4 regions of the Kitasatospora atroaurantiaca genome follow, and region 1 is predicted to be linked to each of the others. Evidence: riboswitches for the same ligand, from Rfam matches in the RefSeq annotation. Region 1 holds a riboswitch; each other region holds the start of a gene.
The links. A riboswitch is a leader RNA that binds a small molecule or an ion and turns the genes downstream of it on or off. The one in region 1 is predicted to bind cobalamin.
Positions count from the first base shown of each region.

Region 2: another riboswitch for cobalamin. It lies ahead of FB465_RS25970 (cobalamin biosynthesis protein); the one in region 1 lies ahead of cobN (cobaltochelatase subunit CobN).
Region 3: another riboswitch for cobalamin. It lies ahead of FB465_RS22270 (ribonucleoside-diphosphate reductase subunit alpha); the one in region 1 lies ahead of cobN (cobaltochelatase subunit CobN).
Region 4: another riboswitch for cobalamin. It lies ahead of nicT (Nickel transporter NicT); the one in region 1 lies ahead of cobN (cobaltochelatase subunit CobN).

Region 1 covers NZ_VIVR01000001.1:6,492,243-6,495,442, forward strand. The annotation lists gene cobN (cobaltochelatase subunit CobN) at 1-1,756, opposite strand, end outside; cobalamin riboswitch at 1,835-1,989, opposite strand; gene FB465_RS29170 (cobalamin biosynthesis protein CobG) at 2,059-3,200, shown strand, end outside.
Region 2 covers NZ_VIVR01000001.1:5,749,428-5,752,627, forward strand. The annotation lists gene FB465_RS25965 (cobyric acid synthase) at 1-403, opposite strand, end outside; gene FB465_RS25970 (cobalamin biosynthesis protein) at 617-1,639, opposite strand; cobalamin riboswitch at 1,746-1,928, opposite strand; gene FB465_RS25975 (helix-turn-helix domain-containing protein) at 2,253-2,942, shown strand; gene FB465_RS25980 (alpha/beta hydrolase family protein) at 3,060-3,200, shown strand, end outside.
Region 3 covers NZ_VIVR01000001.1:4,860,863-4,864,062, reverse strand. The annotation lists gene FB465_RS22285 (helix-turn-helix domain-containing protein) at 1-169, opposite strand, end outside; gene FB465_RS22280 (hypothetical protein) at 231-431, opposite strand; gene FB465_RS22275 (GNAT family N-acetyltransferase) at 479-973, shown strand; cobalamin riboswitch at 1,067-1,195, shown strand; gene FB465_RS22270 (ribonucleoside-diphosphate reductase subunit alpha) at 1,273-3,200, shown strand, end outside.
Region 4 covers NZ_VIVR01000001.1:6,762,481-6,765,680, reverse strand. The annotation lists gene FB465_RS30420 (DMT family transporter) at 91-933, shown strand; gene nicT (Nickel transporter NicT) at 980-2,086, opposite strand; cobalamin riboswitch at 2,117-2,329, opposite strand; gene FB465_RS30410 (ArsR/SmtB family transcription factor) at 2,414-2,782, shown strand; gene FB465_RS30405 (peptide-N4-asparagine amidase) at 2,787-3,200, opposite strand, start outside.

The DNA.
Region 1 (3,200 bases):
GGTGGTCGACAAGGGTCGCGTGGGCGCGGCGCTTGGCCTGGGTGCCCTCGCCCGGGTCGTTGACCAGGAAGGGGTAGATCAGCGGCAGGTCGCCGATGACGGCATCCGGGCCGCACTCGGCGGAGAGCGCGGCGGTCTTGCCGGGCAGCCACTCCAGGTTGCCGTGCTTGCCGAGGTGGATCACCGCGTCGGCGCCGAAGCCGCCGTCGCTCTGCGCGGCCGCGATCCAGCGGTAGGCGGCGAGGTAGTGGTGGCTCGGGGGGAGGTCCGGGTCGTGGTAGATCGCGACCGGGTTCTCGCCGAAGCCGCGCGGGGGCTGGATCAGGACCAGCAGATTGCCCGAGCGGATGGCGGCCAGCACGATGTCGCCGTCCGGGTTCTGGCTGCGGTCGACGTAGAGCTCACCGGGCGGCGGGCCCCAGTGCTGCTCGACGTTGCTGCGCAGGCCCTCGGGGAGGGTGGCGTACCAGCGGCGGTAGTCGGCGGCGGGGATGCGGACGGGATTGCGGGCGAGCTGATCCTCCGTCAGCCAGTCCTGGTCGTACCCGCCTGCCGCGATCAGCGCGTGGATCAGAGCGTCACCCTCATGACCGTCATCGGTCGAGTCGAGGCCGGGAAGGTCGTTCCCCAGGTCCATGCCCTCCTCGCGCAGGCGGGTGAGCAGCCGGATCGCGCTGGCGGGGGTGTCGAGGCCGACCGCGTTGCCGACGCGCGCGTGCTTGGTCGGGTACGCGGAGAGCACCAGCGCCAGGCGGCGCTCGGCGGCCGGGATGTGGCGCAGACGGGCGTGCCGTACGGCGATGCCCGCGACGCGGGCGGAGCGCTCGGGGTCGGCGGCGTAGACGGTGAGGCCGTCCTCGTCCAGCTCCTTGAAGGAGAACGGGACGGTGATCAGGCGGCCGTCGAACTCGGGGACGGCCACCTGGGTCGCGGTGTCGAGAGGGGAGAGGCCGTCGTCGCTGGCCTCCCATGCGGCGCGGGACCAGGTCAGGCAGAGGGCCTGCAGGATGGGGCGGTCGAGGGCGGCCAGTGCGCCCGCGTCCCAGGCCTCCTCGTCGCCGCCCGCCGAGGCGTCGGCCGGCCGGGTGCCGCCTGCGGCGAGCACGGTGGTGACGATCGCGTCGGCCTGGCCCAGCTCGGCGAGCAGCTCCGGCTCGGCGCCGCGCAGCGAGGCGCAGAAGAAGGCTCGGGGGCGGGCGCCCTGGTCCTCGATGGCCTGGCAGAGGGACTCGACGAAGGCGGTGTTGCCGCTCATGTGGTGGGCGCGGTAGTAGAGCACCGCGACGACCGGGCCGTCGCCCTGAGAATCCGGTACTGCGCGCTCGGTGCGCTCCAGGGGGCCCCAGGCGGGAGCGGAGGCGGGCGCGGCGAAGCCGTGGCCGGTGAGCAGCACGGTGTCGGAGAGGAAGGCGCCGAGCTCCGCCAGGTTGGCCGGGCCGCCGTGCGCGAGGTAGGCGTGCGCCTCGGCGGCGATGCCGGCAGGGACGGTGGACAGCTCCATCAGCTGGGCGTCCGGCGCCTGTTCGCCCGTCAGCACGATGACCGGCCGGGGGCCGGCCAGCAGCGCGTCCAGGCCCTCCTCCCAGGCGCGGCGTCCGCCGAGCAGGCGGACCACGACCAGGTCGGTGCCCTCCAGCAGCGCGGGGAGCTCGTCGGCGCCCAGGCGGGCCGGGTTGCCGAGGCGGTAGGGCACGGGGCCCTGCGAGGCGCGGGCGCTCAGCAGGTCGGTGTCCGAGGTCGACAGGAGCAGGATCATGCGGCGGCCCTCCCGGCCTTGTCACCGGCGATGGGCATGCGGCAGCGCATAGGTCGAGCCTTCCTCGGGGTCCGCGCCCCGGGCAATGGGAGGACGGCAGGAGTTCCTGGCTCCCACGGCCGGTGAGCCGTGGTCACAGTGGCGGGACCGCACCGGGTTTGCACCGGTTTCCTCCCCTTTGCGCCGTCGCTGGCGTGGACGGCCCACAGGGGACCGTCCGGGAGCATCGTACGGGCTGCGGGTGATCTGCGGGACAGCACGAACGTGATCTACAGGACAGAGCGTCCGGTCCGATCCTCTGTATGCTCGCCGCCATGCCACCGACACCTGACGCCGCCGAGCCGGGCCCCGGGGCGCCCGACCGCGGGCGCTCGGACGCCTGCCCGGGGGCCCTTCGTCTACACACGGCCGACGACGGAGCCCTCGCCCGGATCCGGGTGCCGGGCGGCCTGCTGACTGTCAGTCAGGCGATGGTGCTCGCCGACGCCGCGAGCGAGCTGGGCGACGGCGAGCTCGAGACCACCTCGCGCGGCAACGTCCAACTGCGCGGCCTGCCTTCGGACTCGGGCCTGGAGCTCGGCCGCCGCCTGCGGGCGGCAGGCCTGCTGCCCTCCGACTCCCACGAACGCGTCCGCAACATCGTCGCCTCGCCGCTCGCGGGCCTCGACGGCATCGGGCACGCGGACGTCCAGGCCTGGACGCGCGAGCTGGACTCCGTGCTCTGCGCGAGTGACCCGGCGGCCGCGCTCTCCGGCAAGTTCCTCTTCGCGCTCGACGACGGACGCGGCGACGTCGCGGGCCTCGACGCCGATGTGACATTGATCGCAAGGCCGGACGGCACAGCCCTGCTGCGCCTCGGCCGCACGGCCACCGCGCGCCGCGTACCGGCTCACCGGGCGGTGCCCGCCGCGCTCGCGGCCGCTTGCGAGTTCCTCGAGGCCTGCCGCGAGAGCGCCACCAAGGCCTGGCACGTGCGCGAGGCGCCCGAGCTGCTGGACCCGGGTGCCGAGGCCCTGCCCCCGCTCGGCACGCCCCCGCCCGTCGGCGCCGTACCCGGCGGCGTCTCGGTCGGCATGCGCTTCGGGCGGGTGAGCGCCGAGCAGTGGCGCCTGCTGGCCCGTACGGCGGCCGGCGAGCTGCGCGTCACTCCCTGGCGTGGCGTCGTCCTGCCGGGGGTGCCGGCCGAACGGCTGGCGGACCTGGCGGCGGCGGGCTTCCGTACCGACCCGGGCTCGCCCTGGGAGCGGGCCACTGCCTGCACCGGCAGGCCCGGCTGCGCCAAGTCGCTGGCCGACGTCCGGGCCGACGCGGCGCAGGCGCTCGACACGGCTCGCGGTGGCGGGCTGCCCGTCCACTGGTCCGGCTGCGAGCGGCGTTGCGGACACCCGGCGGGTGAGTGGGTGGACGTCCTCGCCACTGGGCAGGGCTATCGGGTGACCGTACG
Region 2 (3,200 bases), 740 kb from region 1:
CGGCGCCTTCGCAGATCACCACGTCGTAGCGCTGCCGCAGGTCGGCCAGGCACTCCAGGGCGCGCTCCAGCAGGACGGGCTTGCGCTCGCGGTAGTCCAGCGCGCCGACCTCGGCGACGGCCCGGCCGAGCAGCACCACCTGGCTGCGGCCGTCCGCGCCCGGCTTGAGCAGCACCGGGTTCATCGCCGCCTCGGGCTCGACCCGGGCTGCGGCCGCCTGCATGGCCTGGGCACGGCCGATCTCGGCGCCGTCGGCGGTCACGAAGGAGTTGAGCGACATGTTCTGCGCCTTGAACGGCGCAACGCTGACACCCTGTCGGGCCAGCCAGCGGCAGATCCCCGCCGTGACCACGCTCTTGCCCGCATCCGAGGTCGTCCCGGCGACCAGCAACGCATTACTCATGCCCGTTCCTCTCACCTGTGGCACTGCGTGCGCAAACGGCCAACCCGGCGGCGCGAGGAACTTCGCGGGGCGGAAGGTGCGGCGCCGGCACGTTCCTCTGCATCACGCTTGCGGCCAGCCACCCAAGGGCGCGAGGAGCTTCGCGGGGCGGAAGGTGCGGCGCCGTTACTTCCGATGCCGCGCAGTTCCCCGCGCCCCTGAGGGGATGCCCGCTCATGACCGGCCCCGCTTCGTTACGTCGTTGGCGCCGGGCGGTAGGTGCGGCGCCGTTGCTTCCGATGTCGCGCAGTTCGGCGCGCCGCTCAGGAGACCCGCCAGTGCCCGTGAACCGACCGTCACCGCGAGGGCGAGGGCGCCGACCCGGCGGGAGAGGACGCAGGCCCGTTCGATGTCCTCGACCGTCACCGGCCGCAGTTCCGCGCCGAGTACGGGCCGGTGCTCGACCCGCTCGCCGTAGGTGAGGGTCCCGCCGAGCCGGACGCCGAGCGCGCCCGCGAAGGCGGCCTCGGCCTGGCCCGCGTTGGGGCTCGGGTGCGCGGAGCCGTCCCGCCGCCAGACCCGCCAGGCGGTACGCGGGTGGGGCGCGGCGGCGACCGTCAGCAGCGCCGTCAGCCGGGCGCCGGGCCAGCCGGCGACGTCGTCCAGCCGGGCCGAGGCCCAGCCGAAGCGGTGGTGGCGGGGTGAGCGGTGGCCGACCATCGCGTCGAGGGTGTTGACGGCCCGGAACGCGAGCAGACCGGGCGCGCCGGCCAGGGCGCCCCAGCACAGGGCGTTCACGACCGCGTCGGCGGTGTTCTCGGCCACGGACTCGACCACCGCCCGGGCGATCTGCTGCTCGTCCAGCGTGCTCGGGTCGCGCCCGCACAGGTGCGGCAGCCGCTCGCGGGCGGCGTCCAGGTCGGCGGCCTGCAGCGAGCGGCCGATGGTCCGGGCCTCCCGGGTCAGCGAGGTGCCGCCGAGGACGGTCCAGGTGGCGGTGGCAGCCAGCGCGGCGCGGCCCACCGCCGATCGTCCCAGCGCGCGGTCGGCCAGCACCGTTCCCGCCGCGACGGTACCCACGCAGGCGGCGGTGAAGAGGACACCCGCCGCGCGCCGGTCACGCCAGAGCAGCCGCTCCAGCCGGCCGGCGGCGGTACCGAAGGCGGCGACCGGGTGGCCGCGCCGGGGGTCGGCGAAGCGGGCGTCGGCGAGGTATCCGGCGACGGTGCCGAGGGCGAAGGCGGCGCTGCGGTTCAGTCGAGGCACGGCACGGGCACAGGGATGGCGGCAGCTCGGATCGGCGGCCGCATCGCGGCCGGGGCAGCCTGCATGGCGTGCGTGTCCTCACTCAGGGTCCGCGCCCTGGATCGACGTACCGGAGGCGAGAGTCTCCTGGCTTCCGGGTCCGACACACCCTCGGGCCTTCCAGCAGCCGTTCGACCGGACCGCCGTGACCATGTGTTCGAGCGTGCTCCCCGGTGACAGTGGCGGGACCGCGCCGGATTCGCACCGGCTTCCTCTGCATGCCTCCGTTTGGCTGATGGATCCCATCACGGGGCTCGACCGGGAGTCAACAAAGCAGGCGGAGGGGTTGGTCACACGTGCCGCCACCCGCCCAAGCGGGCGCGGTCCCCGGCCGGTCCGCTACGCCTCCTCCACGCCACTGACACATCGACAGAACCCCAGGCGGGCGCGGATACTACCCGCGTAGCTAACCGGCCGGCCCAAGCTCCGTCATTACCTCCGAGTAGATGGCTGATTCAGGTAGCCGGGCTCGTACGATCCTCCGATTAACAGTCGGGGGTGCCTGCTGCGCTTCGTGCAATCGGCGGGTGTGGGCGAAATAGGTACACCCGTACGGTCATGTCCCATGCGACGAAGACCGCCGTCCCCCGCCCCCGTGCCGTTCTCCCCGATGGCCGCCCGGGCGCACCGTGCCGGGCTCGGCCTGACTCCGGAACAGGTGGCCGAGGGCATGGCTGCGCACGGCGTCCGCCTGCTGCCCGGCCACGTCATCGGCTGGGAGACCGGCGAGATCAGGCCGTCCGAGGAGGAGTTCATCGCCCTCGCGCGCGCCCTGTGGTGCCCGCCCGCCCAGCTGATGGGCGCCCGTCCGACCACGCTGCGGGACTTCCGGGTGGCCCGGGAACTCACCCAGGAGCAGGCGGCCCGGCGGATCGGGGTCACCCAGCAGGCGTACGAGAAGGCCGAGCTCAGCGGCAAGTGGACCGGCGACGAGGAGCAGAGCTACGCGCTGGCGCACGTGCTGGGCCTGAGCCTGCGGGCGCTGCTCTACGTGACCCACCGTCAGGACGACCTGGACCAGCGGCTGCGGCAGTGCGTCGACGGGCGCTGGCAGGCCCAGCTGAAGGCGATCTCCCGTCTGGTGCCCGTCCCCCGCGACGTGCTCTCGGCGGCTCTCACGGAGCTGCAGAACGAGTACCTGGTGCCGATGCACTGGGGTTCCTCCCCGAGCCCGGCCGAGCAGCAGCCCAGCAAGCCGCTCGCCCAGCGGTTCTGGGAGCTGCTGGCCCAGCACCACACCGACATTCCGGTCTGAGGTCGGCAGGAGGTCCGCCGCCCCGGACGGACCTCCCCCGGTGGCAGGGTGCCCGTGCGGAGAGTGGACTGGGAGCGCACACCGATCCGCCTGCCACCAGCACACCGGGGAGCGCTCATGCGTTGGGGAACCGCCGCCGCAGTGGCGGCCGCCGCCGTAGGGGCCGGAGCGGCGGCGCTGCTGCTCGGCCGCAAGGTGTCCGACCGGGTGGTTCGCCCGAGCGTCACCGGACCGGGGGCCGCGACCCTGAGGGTGCAC
Region 3 (3,200 bases), 1.6 Mb from region 1:
TGCTGAAGCCGGCGTGCGTCCGGACCGGCCCCGGCCGGCTCGACGCGAGCGCGAAGTCGTAAACGGGCAGGCCCTGCTCGCTCCGGTCGAGCCCGAACACCTCGCAGGCAACGCCCAGTTCGAAGGGGTGCACCTCTTCCTGCACCACGACCACCACGTTCTTCAGCATGCCGACAGCATGCCGGATGGCAGGATTTCGATGCAATAGGTCGTTTCTGCCACTCGTCGCGTCATTCCTCCATCGCCAGAGTGGAGACATGACCTCCTCGACGCTCGAAAGCGCACTCGCCCTGCTCGGCGCCATCGGCGGCTTCGGCCTGCTCGGGCTGATGGTCGGACGCGACCTGGACCGCAACAGCCGTCATGGCCGCGACAACTGGCACCGCCCCGGCCGCTACCCCGCCGACCCGGCCACGGCCGACCGGCTGCACGGCACCCTGACTCCCGCTTCGAACATCCCTTCGGGCACACTGTCCGGATGGACATCGTCATCCGCCGAGCCCGCGAAGAGGACCTCGAAGCCGCAGGTGACGTCACCGTCGAGGCTTTCGTCGGGGACGGACACAGCTCACCCGACGACGACTACGTCCGGCTGCTCCGTGACACCCGTCGACGCGCGGCAGAGGCGGAACTCCTCGTCGCGGTCGACCCGGCCGACGGGAGAGTCCTCGGCTGCGTGACCTTCGCGGCCGGCGGCACCGAGTGGGCCGACATCGCCGAGCCCCACGAGGGTGAGATCCGGATGCTCGCGGTCTGCGCGGCGGCACGCGGCCGGGGCGTCGGAGAGGCGCTGGTCCTCGCCACGATGGCCCGCAGCCGGGAGCTCGGACTCGACGGAATGGCCTTCTCGACCCGCCCGGCAATGACGGCCGCGCACCGGATCTACGAACGCCTGGGCTTCCGCCGGACCCCCGAACGGGACTGGGAGCCACGCCCCGGGATCGACCTGATGGTGTATTCGATCACGTTCTGAGAAGCCCGTCCTCAGGTCACCCCTTCTCTCCCAGCGATCGTCCGATCACGACATGCGGCACTACATCTGGTGTCGCATCGTCAGACCGCCACAACATGTATGCTCGCTCTCGCTGTCGCGTAGGGGAACCCGGTGGGAGTCCGGGACTGCCCCGCAGCGGTGAGCGGGCGACTCAGTCATGAGCCCGCGAGTCCGATGACCTGCCGACGGTGTGCCACACGGCTTCCCCGCAGATGCCATGCAGCACCGCAGTACGTCCGGGCCTCGCGGGTGGGCCGGGGGGTCTTCGCGCGCCACCGATGAGGTTCGGCGTGCTCTGCTCCCCTGCGCCCATAAGCGGCCCGGCGCCCCTCGCCGTTCCGCCGCCGCCAGGAGAGAGCGCCTTGACCATCGCTGCCTCAGTTGCCCTGCCGTCCCAGGGTTCCGCCGACAACGACCGGACCGACCCCGGTGCTGCGCTGCTTCGGCTGCTCACCGACCGCAGCGTCGACCTCCCCCAGGTGGACCCCGGCCACGTCGCCGCCGCAGCCCTTCGCGGCCGGCACGCCGGCTCCGACTTCGCGGAGCTGCGCGGGCTGGCCGTGGAGGCCGCCGCGTCGATGATCGCCGAGGACCCGCAGTACTCGAAGCTCGCCGCCCGCCTGCTGGCGATGGAGATCACGGACGAGGCCGTCAGCCAGGGCGCGGTGAACTTCTCCGCCTCGATCACCGTCGGCCACACCGAGGGCCTGATCGGCGACACCACGGCCGCCTTCGTCGCCAAGCACGCCGACGCCCTCGACGCGCTGATCGACCAGCAGGGCGACGACCGCTTCGAGTACTTCGGCCTGCGCACCGTCCAGTCCCGCTACCTGCTGCGCCACCCGATCACCCGCAAGGTGATCGAGACCCCGCAGCACTTCCTGCTCCGGGTCGCCTCCGGCCTGGCCGTCGGCGACAACGAGCAGTCCGTCCGCGAGGTCGCCGAGCTGTACGCGCTGATGAGCGCGCTCTCGTACCTGCCGTCCTCGCCGACGCTCTTCAACTCCGGCACCAAGCACCCGCAGATGTCCAGCTGCTACCTGCTGGACTCGCCGCTGGACAACCTGGACTCGATCTACTCGCGCTACGCGCAGATCGCCCGCCTCTCCAAGCACGCCGGCGGCATCGGCCTCTCGTACTCGCGGATCCGCTCGCGCGGCAGCCTGATCCGGGGCACCAACGGCAAGTCCAACGGCATCGTCCCGTTCCTGCGCACCCTCGACTCCTCGGTCGCCGCCGTCAACCAGGGCGGCCGCCGCAAGGGCGCGGCCTGCGTCTACCTGGAGACCTGGCACGCGGACATCGAGGAGTTCCTGGAGCTCCGCGACAACACCGGTGAGGAGGCGCGGCGTACGCACAACCTGAACCTCGCGCACTGGATCCCGGACGAGTTCATGCGCCGCGTGAACGCCAACGCCGACTGGTCGCTGTTCTCCCCCGCCGACGTCCCCGAGCTGGTCGACCTGTGGGGCGCCGACTTCGACGCCGCGTACCTGAAGGCCGAGGCCGAGGGCAAGGCCGTCCGCACCATCCCGGCGCAGACCCTGTACGCGCGGATGATGCGCACCCTGGCCCAGACCGGCAACGGCTGGATGACCTTCAAGGACGCCTCCAACCGCGCCGCCAACCAGACCGCCGTCCCCGGCCGCACGGTCCACTCCTCGAACCTCTGCACGGAGATCCTGGAGGTCACGGACGACTCCGAGACCGCCGTCTGCAACCTCGGCTCGGTCAACCTCGGCGCCCACGTCGCCCCCGGCGCAACGGCCGCCGACCTGCTGGGCTCCATGGACTGGGAGCGGCTGGACACCACCGTCCGCACCGCCGTCACCTTCCTCGACCGGGTCGTCGACATCAACTTCTACCCGACCCCCGAGGCCGGCGCCTCCAACTCCCGCTGGCGGCCCGTGGGCCTCGGTGTGATGGGCCTGCAGGACGTCTTCTTCCAGCTGCGCATCGACTTCGACTCCGCCGAGGCCAAGCAGCTCTCCACCCTGATCGCCGAGCGCATCATGCTCACCGCGTACGAGCGCTCCAGCGAGCTCGCCGAGCAGCTGGGCAAGCACGAGGCGTACGGCGAGACCCGCGCCGCCCGCGGCCAGCTGCACATCGACCACTTCGCCACCGCGCCGCAGTGGACCGAGCGCTGGGACGCGCTGCGCGCCCGCATCGCCACCACCGGCCTGCGCAACTCCCTCCTGCTCGC
Region 4 (3,200 bases), 270 kb from region 1:
TCAGTGCAATGAACTAGGCTGCTTGTCAGCCAAGAGTTCAATCAACTGTACTTCGGAGTCCACTGTGATACCCCAGACCGGCATCCTGCCATGAGCGCCGTCCTGGCCCTGACCGCCAGCCTGCTGTGGGGGCTGGCCGACTACGGCGGCGGCGCGCTGACCCGGCGGATCTCCGCGTTGACGGTGGTGGTCGCCTCGCAGAGCGCGGCCACCGTGCTGCTGGTGGTCGCGGTGCTCGCCACGGGCAGCCTGGCGGACGCCTCGTCCGCGCTCTGGTACGCGGTCGCCGCCGGGGTGATCGGGCCGTTCGCGATGCTGGCCTTCTACCGGGCGCTGGCGCTCGGCCCGATGGGGGTGGTCTCGCCGCTGGCCACCGTCGGGGTGGCCGTCCCGGTCGGGGTCGGGCTGATGCTGGGCGAGCGGCCGGGCGCGGCACAGGCGGCCGGTATCGCGGTCGCGGTGCTCGGTGTGGTGCTGGCGGGCGGCCCCCAGCGCGGCGGCCCGGCGGCCGCCGGGCGGGTGCTGGCGCTCACCATCGGCGCCGCCTTCGGCTTCGGCGCCGTGATGGCACTGATCGCGCATGCCTCCGCCGGGGGCGGGCTGCTGCTGGCGCTGTGCGTCCAGCGGCTGTGCAACGTCGCGGTGGGCGGTGCCGCACTGCTGGCGGCCCGTCAGCAGCCCACCGGCCTCGGCACGCTCCGCCGCAGCCTGCCGGCGCTCACCGCCGTCGGGGTCGCGGACGTGGCCGCCAACGGCGCGTACGCCGCCGCCTCGCACAGCGGGTCGGTGGCGGTGGCCGCCGTGCTCGCCTCGCTCTACCCCGTGGTCACCGCGCTGATGGCGCGCGGGCTGCTGAAGGAGCGGCTGCGGCGGGTGCAGATGGTCGGCGCGGGGTTGGCCGTGGTGGGGACCCTGCTGCTGGCAGCAGGGTGATCCCACCCCGCCGGGCCCATCCCCTCCACGGGCCCGGCGCGGCGGATCAGTTGGCCGTGGTCCAGCGCTGCTCGACCCTGGCGAAGCGCCAGTAGCCGATCGCCGCGACCCAGACCACGAAGAACAGGCCGACGATCACGAACCCGACGTTGTCCAGGCTGAGTCCGGCGATCCATCCGGTCACCGGGTCGGTCAGGTCGAGCTTCTCGTGCAGGACGCCGACCAGCTCGATGGTGCCGATGACGAAGGCCACCGCGATCGACAGACCGGTGATGGTGAGGTTGTAGTAGACCTTGCGGACGGGGTTGGAGAACGCCCACTGGTAGGCGAAGTTCATGAACGTGCCGTCCAGCGTGTCGAACAGGCTCATCCCGGCGGCGAACAGCAGCGGCAGGCAGACGATGGCGTACCAGGGCAGGCCGGCGGCCGCGCCCGAGCCCGCCATCACCATCAGCGTGACCTCGGTCGCGGTGTCGAAGCCGAGGCCGAGCACCATGCCGACCGGGAACATCTGGCCCGGGCGGGTGATCGAGCGCGTGGCCCGGCCGAGGATGCGGTTCATCAGACCGCGCGAGTTGAGGTGCGCCTCCAGCTCGGTCTCGTCGAACTGCCCGGCCCGCATCGCCCGGAAGACCCGCAGGATGCCGAGCAGCGCCGCCAGGTTCAGTGCGGCGATCAGGTACAGGAAGGCGCCCGAGGCCGTGGTGCCGACCATCCCGAGCAGCTGATGGGTCGTCGACTCCTCGTCCATCAGCGTCCCCGCGAGGGCCGCGCCGCCGGCCACCAGCGCCGCCATCATCACGACCATCGAGGAGTGCCCGAGCGCGAACCAGAAGCCCACCGAGACGGGGCGCTTGCCGTCGGCCATCAGCTTGCGGGTGGTGTTGTCGATCACCGCGATGTGGTCGGCGTCGAAGGCGTGCCGCATGCCGAGGGTGTACGCCGTGATGCCGAGCCCGACCCCGAAGACCTGCGTCCCGACCTCGTAGTTCTCCGGCACCACCAGGAAGAACAGCGTCCCGAAGGCCAGCACGTGCATGGCCAGGATCACGCCCATGAGACCGGCCGTGCGGACGGTGTCCTCACGCTTCCAGTTGAAGACGGGCAGGGCGGGGACCGCCGTCGGGGCAGCACCGATTTCGGGCAGGGTCATCTGCGGTCACGCTCCAGCACCTCGTGGATCACTTCGTGAGATGCCGTGGCCGGTCTCCTGGCTGACGGGTCGAACGCACCGTGTCCGGCCTTCCCAGGCGCTCTCACGCCCAGTGGCCTCCCGACCCGCGAGGGTGGGACTGACACGGCTGCTTCCCGATCACAGTGGCGAGGGCCGCTCCGGTCTGAGACCCCTGAGGATCCGTCACCGGTCTTCCCGAGCACCACGGCGTGGACCACCGTAGGGGTCGCGCGGGTACGGCTGCAAGCCTGCACACCTGTGCAGGTGTCATGGATCACAGGCCCGCCTGCTGCAAGAATGCTCGGCATGCATCTCGTCCCCGCCGAGCGCGCAAGCCACCGGACCATCGACGGGCACCGGGTCTGCGAGGCCATCGCCGCCATCGGCGACGCCGAGCACGTACGGGCCTGGGCCGAGCGCTTCGCCCTGCTCGCCGACCCGGGACGGCTCTCGCTGCTGCTCGCCCTGCACGAGACCGGCCCGCTCGCCGTCACCGACCTCGCCGTCGCCACCGGTATGCGCGACCCCGCCGTCTCCCAGGCCCTCCGACTGCTCCGCGCGGCCGGGCTGGTCGCCGGCGAGCGGGACGGGCGGGTGGTGCGCTACCGGCTGGTGGACAGCGCGATCGGCGAGGTCCTGGCCCACGGGGTGCTCGGGTACCGGGAGGGCGCCTGACCCCTCACGGGGTGGGCCAGCCGTCCACGGTGGTGATGGTCCGGCTGTAGCTGCCGTCGGCGTCGGTGCTGCGGTAGGTCTCGGCCGAGCTTCCCGTCCGTACGGTCGCGTCGCCGTTGTGGCGGTGGGCGGTCGGGCGGAGGGTGTGGTCGACGCTGGAGTAGGCCGCGACGTGGGCGCCGGTGGCGGTGGTGTCGGTGCGGTGGTAGCCGAGGTCCATGGCGGTCCGCTGGTCGGAGTTCCCCGCCGCGTCCTGGCTCACCCGGTACGTCACCTCCAGCGGCTCGCTCTCGTGCACGGTGTGCACCCGGTGCGGGCCGCCGCCCCAGCTGGCGGTCGTCCAGGTGAGCTCGGCGCCGTTGTGCAGGGTCAGGTCGTTGCCGCGGTCCTTGAGCTGCTGGCCGGAGCGGAACGTCAG